2 regions of the Alteromonas sp. K632G genome follow, and region 2 is predicted to be linked to the other one. Evidence: predicted binding sites of a transcription regulator. Region 2 holds the regulator's gene; the other holds the start of a gene.
The links. Region 2 encodes LexA, which represses DNA repair genes until DNA is damaged. Its sites were predicted from a motif close to TACTGTATNNNNATACAGTA; they were not measured.
Positions count from the first base shown of each region.

Region 1 (3,217 bases), on a different contig from region 2:
AACTTTAGAGTCGGGTCAAAGTTGGGCTGGACTCGTTAAAAATAGAAGAGAAAACGGCGACCACTATTGGGTGTCAGCATTCGTAACTCCCGTATACGAAAACGGGCAAGCGGTGGGTTATGAGTCAGTTAGGGTTCATGCCGCCGATGAAGAAATAACACGAGCATCCGCTATATATGCCAGGTTATCGGCAGGAAAATCGCCAATTCCCTTTGCTGCAAAGCTTGGTCAAACACTTTCACCCATGTTACCCATGATAGTGGTAAGTTTATTATTATTGGTAGCCATTGGTTTTACCGCGGGTTTGGTACCCCTGGGTGTTACTTTCATTGCGCTACTGATTATGATGGCGTGGCAATCGGCAAAAAGTCGGAGCTATTGGCGGGAATTTCTTTCGTTAAGCCCTGCTAGTTATAGTAATGAACTCGTGGCACAAACGTATTATGCCGATGTTGATTATATTGCTCAGGCTAAGTTGGCGTTAGGCTGTGAACTCGCGCGTACGCGCACGGCGTTGACCCGCATCAAAGATGCATCTGAGGGGTTGGAAGATATTGCGGTTTCAACTCACAGCCAAGCCGAGCTAACCAGCAAAACGATTATTCAGCAAAATCTTGCCACCCAGCAAATTGCCACAGCGGTAACTCAAATGAGTCAGGCTATTCAAGAAGTGGCTGAGCGAGTAGAGAGCAATGCTGTTAGTGCCAAAACTGCCGCAACTAACGTACAAATGGGTAACGACAAAGCTGAAGAAGCGATGCAGGCTATACTGTCATTAAAAGGCGCGGTGGAGTCGATTTCCGATACGGTTACCGAGCTTGCCCAATCCACCAGTGATATAGGCGAAGCCGCTAGCATCATTTCTAGCATCGCTGATCAAACAAACCTGCTAGCACTTAATGCCGCTATAGAAGCCGCCCGCGCTGGCGAGCAGGGACGCGGTTTTGCTGTTGTTGCCGATGAAGTTCGTACCTTGGCTTCTAAAACCCGGGTGTCCACCGATAAAATTCACAATATCATTCAAGAACTTGTTGATAGAACAGAACGGGCCGTAAAGGTATCTTCAGAAGGGTTGGTGTCTGCTGAACACGGTAGTGCCATTGTTGAAGAAACCCGAGGCGCGCTACAAGAAATCAATAATGCGGTAAGTGGTATTGCCTCAGCTACCGTAGAAATGTCTTCTGCTGTAGAAGAACAAAGTACCGTGGCTGAGCATATTAATCAGCAGCTGGTCGATGTTGCTGATAGTGCAGAAGAAACGCAGAAGTCTTCAGAAGCCTCGCTCAAAGTGGGTCGAGATCTTCGTGACACCGTAAATCAAGTTAACGGGTTAATTGCTCGTTTTAACACGGATAAACGCACAGGATAATCTGTGCTGTTTATTTTTTAGCGTGCTTTGAACCATTTTCTATTTACGTTCGTTCCACTTAAAAGCACGCCGAGCTTTTCTGCTATGCTTATCCGTTGGCTTTAAGCTTTACTACGTCGGCACTCTCATCTTCTAGTACACTCTGTGCTGTCGCGCCTTTAAAAATCTTGCTCACCTTGTCTTTATTTTTCGACAACATAATTGTGAGTTCTTCAACAATGCTATCGTCAATGCCTAAGCCCTTTGCTTGAATGTATTCAGCAAGGTTGTCGGCAGCGTCGAGCATCTTATCGTACTGATCTGCTTCTTTTTTATCGGTAGTTACCAATTTTTCTACCCCTTTGTGCGTGACAACATACTGTGTGGTAATGGCCATGGTAGGTCCCCTTAAATGAATAGACAATAAAACTGTACAATATTTAACTGGATAAATAAACAGTATTTAAAGTTTTTTGATATTATTTTTTTACAACTTAAGTATAGTGACCAAGTACGCTTGGATGTATTTTAAAACGTACGTTGGAAAACAGCTTTCACATCGTCATGTCTATATTCAAAAATTTACCGGTTTCGTTCACATTGGTTGCAGCCTGTAGCTAGTTAAACAGCCACGAAGAACAGTAAATTTATCACTAGGCACAAGAGTCTTTCTTGCTAGAGCGGGAAATCGAGTGCCGACAGTCGGCGTGATATGGGTGACTTAGATACAAAGAGGAAGTAATGAGTTCTTCAATTGAGCGTGATATTCGCACTATTCAATCGATAGAAGCTGTACCACATATAATGAAAATGTTATCAGATGTCACTGGTCTTCGCTTTATCTGCGTAGCCAGAGTGACAGAAGATAACTGGACAATGTGCGCAGTATATGACCAAGTGAACTTCAATTTAATTCCGGGCGATCAACTCGATATCAAAACAACGTTTTGTAGCCAAGTCAGAAAATCTACAAAAGCCATCGTCATTGAACACGCAAAGAAAGATGATGTTTATCGCCAAAGTGAAATTCCTAAGATGTATGGCTTTGAAAGTTACTTTTCATTTCCCATTTACAACCAAAACGGCGATTTTTTTGGAACATTATGCGGCTTAGATCCACGTCCTGCAGTTTTAAAAACAGATAAGATTGAAAGTCAAATTAAGTCGTTTGCTGAGTTAATATCGAGGCAAATGGAAGTTGACGATCGTTTAGCTGCGGTTGAAACCGATCTCATCAGCGAGCAAGCTGCCGCTAAATTGCGAGAGCAATATATCGCCATTTTAGGCCACGATTTAAGAACACCTTTGTCGGCACTTAAAATGGGGGTCGACTTTCTTGTTGATCACGCCAGCGATGCGACTTCCCAAAAAGTACTGGCCCGAATGGATAATAGCGCTAAACGTATGACGCGGCTCATTAGTGGCGTGATGGACTTTACGCATGGTCAAATGGGCAAAGGTATTCAATTAAACGTTAAACCAGCAAGTGATTTAAAAAGTGTACTAGTACACACCGTAAGTGAACTTTCGGGCCTGCATCCAGACCGAGAGATACTTGCGGATATCATTATAGACGGCACATTTTCATGTGACCCAGAGCGTATCAGCCAGTTGCTGTCTAACTTGCTGATTAATGCGATAGTGCATGGCGATGCAGCGCAACCTATCAAAGTCATGGCGAATATCGAAGAAGAAACACTGACATTAAGCGTATCTAACGGAGGCACTCCAATAAGTGCGGATGTCATAGATAAGCTATTTCATCCATTTTGGCGAAACGAAAAAAACAAAAAGACCGGTGGATTAGGTCTAGGATTGTTTATCGCCTCGCAAATTGCGGAAGCCCATAAGGGGAGTCTGATGGTGCAT
Region 1 covers NZ_JAGGDM010000016.1:44,157-47,373, forward strand. Annotated here, with positions in the region: gene J5X92_RS21455 (PAS domain-containing methyl-accepting chemotaxis protein) at 1-1,369, shown strand, start outside; gene J5X92_RS15375 (YebG family protein) at 1,458-1,745, opposite strand; gene J5X92_RS15380 (HAMP domain-containing sensor histidine kinase) at 2,090-3,217, shown strand, end outside.
Region 1: a site for LexA is predicted at 1,791-1,810, ahead of J5X92_RS15375 (YebG family protein). Genes of this name have one in related genera too.

Region 2 (3,217 bases):
CAACGGTTTTCTATCAAGTTCTGATTCACAAGTGTCTCCGCGTGCAGGCTTAATTTACAAGCCAGCGGAATCAGTATCGATTTACGCAAGTTACAGCAAATCGTTTTTACCTCGTTCAGGTGATCAATTCCTTTCACTGTCGCTGACAAGCCAAGCGCTAGAAGCTGAAGAGTTTGAAAATAAAGAAATTGGCGTGAAGTGGAATTTATCTGACTCGCTTAGCGTGACAGCAGCGGCATTTGAAGTTGAACGTGAAAACGGCACAGCGCAAGATCCTAACAACCCGGAAGCGTCTATTTTGACCGGTACCGAAACCAAAGGTTTTGAAGTGCAGGTGGTGGGTAAACTTTCAGAACGTTGGGTAATCAATGCTGGTTACAGCAACCTTGATGGCGAAGAAATGGGTCGAATTGTAGATGGCACATTGGCGAACCGCGACTTAGCGCAGCTACCAGAACATATGCTGACGTTATGGAATCAGTATGAAGTAAATGATGAATGGCGTGTTGCATTAGGCGTGATTTATCAATCTGAGCAGTATGCTTCATTAAATAATACGGTTGAGCTACCTGACTTTGTTCGCGTAGACGCTGCACTTTATTACGACTATAGCGAAGACGTTAAAATTCAGCTAAACGTGGAAAACCTATTCGACGAAGATTATTTTCCGTCAGCACATAACGACAACAATATTGCCACCGGCGAGCCGCTTAATGCGCGTTTGAGTTTGCAATATAAGTTTTAGTCACGCTAAATAGTAGTGATATACAAAGCGGCCTTCATGGCCGCTTTTTGCGTTGTGGTTAGGTCAGTATAAAAAACATGCTTTGCAAAGCTTTGTGCTTGTCATTTCCTTTTAGGTGTATATACTTACAGGAACTGTATAGACAGACAGGTCTTTTATGCGCCCACTCACAGCAAGACAAACAGAAGTTCTCGAGCTGATAAAAACAACCATGCTCGAAACTGGCATGCCGCCTACCCGTGCAGAAATTGCCCGTCATTTAGGTTTTCGCTCTGCGAATGCCGCTGAAGAACATTTAAAAGCGTTGGCCCGAAAAGGTGTCATCGAGATTCTTCCAGGTACTTCCCGTGGTATTAAATTGAATATCCCACTTGAAGATGAAGCTCCTGAAGAAGAAGGGCTACCTCTTATTGGCCGAGTGGCTGCGGGCGAACCTATTCTAGCGCAAGAGCATATAGAATCTCATTATAAGGTCGACCCTGCCCTATTTCAGCCTCACGCCGACTTCTTGCTTCGTGTAAGCGGTATGAGTATGAAAGACATAGGTATACTTGATGGTGACTTGTTAGCCGTGCACCGCACTACGGATGTCCATAATGGGCAGGTGGTAGTGGCACGTGTCGATGAAGACGTTACCGTTAAACGCCTTGAAAAGCGTGGCCGTGAAGTGCTACTTCATGCTGAAAATGATGAATTTTCTCCTATTAAGGTCGACTTAGCTTCAGAGCCTTTTTCTATTGAAGGTATTGCCGTTGGTGTTATTCGAAATGCCGATTGGATGTAACTTTTTAGCTATTTAGTAAAGAAAGCGGCTTATAGGCCGCTTTTTTGTATGTTTACCATACCTTGCTTGCACAATAATCTTGTTTAAGCCTCAGAAATACCTTAGAGGCCAGTTGATTCGGCTCCTACATTTTATCTTCTATTTATGTCATCTTTTATAGTACTAACTACCGCTATGTCTGTTATCTATTCTGTTTGAAAAGCATTCAATATTACGTAACTACCTTTTGATTATAAGAAACTTATTACACTTTATATTCGTCGATTTCGTTCAAAATGAGCGTTTCAAACGGCCACATTAATTATCCTTATAACGCCCATACGCTGTGGCGTGATTCATTTCTCTTACTTACAACTTTTGATTAAAAATTAAACGCTGGAATTGTTTTTTCTTAGAAAAGACTAGACTTGTGCGTTTTATTGAGCAATTCTTATACTGTATTTAACAAAATAATAACAATAGCTGCAACTTTGTTTTACAACTAAAGCTGGGCAATTAAGTTAAAAGTTGGATTTCGGGTATCAGTTGCCAGAAGCGCAGCGCATTTATTGCGGTAATGCTTCTGTTATAACGGAGGTGTTGAGTGAAACGAGTAACGACACGAGCGGCGACACAAGCGACAAAGTGGCTTTACGGGCTGCCACTTTTGCTTACCTCACCACTGCTGTTTGCGGATGTAGCAACAGGTGAAGGCTCAACCATGAATTTACGTCGAGGCGCAACCGACATAAGTGGTCAAGTGTACGACCTTCATATGTTGATGTTCTTTATCTGTATCGCCATTGCCGTTGTGGTTTTTGGGGTTATGTTTACCTCAATGTACTTACACCGTAAATCCAGAGGAGCGAAGCCTGCTCACTTCCATGAAAATGTAAAAGTTGAAATTGCGTGGACAGTAGTACCTTTCATCATTCTTATTCTTATGGCTATTCCCGCCGCTAAAACCCTTATTGCGATGGAAGATACCAGTGAGCCCGATCTTACTGTTGTCGTTACAGGTTCTCAGTGGAAATGGCATTACCGATACATGGACAGAGATGTTGAGTTCTATTCGTTAATGGCGACTCAGCGAGAACAAATTGAAAACAAATTCGAGAAAGGCACGAATTATTTGCTTGAGGTCGACCGTCCACTGGTGATCCCCACAGGGCAAAAAGTGCGCTTTCTTATTACCTCAGATGACGTTATTCACTCTTGGTGGGTTCCAGATTTTGCGGTGAAAAAAGATGCTAATCCAGGGTTTATTAATGAGTCTTGGGCAAAGGTGAACGAGCCTGGTATTTATCGCGGGCAGTGCGCCGAGCTTTGCGGAAAAGATCATGGCTTTATGCCGGTAGTGGTTATCGCAAAAGAACCTGCCGAATTTGATGCGTGGATGAACGAGCAAGAAGAAGCCGCTCGCCAAGCGAAAGAAGAAGAACAACGTTTACTGTCGATGAATATGTCGATGGATGAACTAATGAAGGAAGGTAAGCGAGTTTATAACGCCACCTGTGCAGCTTGCCATATGCCTAATGGGGAAGGGTTGCCCGGTGTATTTCCTGCGCTTAAGGGCAGTGAAATGGTGCTTGAAGACCAAACTGCACATATCGATATTGTGTTGAACGGTAAAACCGGCACGGCGATGCAGGCGTTCGGAAAAATGTTAAGCCTAAAAGACATTGCGGCTGTGGTGACCTACGAACGAA
Region 2 covers NZ_JAGGDM010000002.1:199,886-203,102, reverse strand. Annotated here, with positions in the region: gene J5X92_RS03615 (TonB-dependent siderophore receptor) at 1-745, shown strand, start outside; gene lexA (transcriptional repressor LexA) at 903-1,529, shown strand; gene coxB (cytochrome c oxidase subunit II) at 2,176-3,217, shown strand, end outside.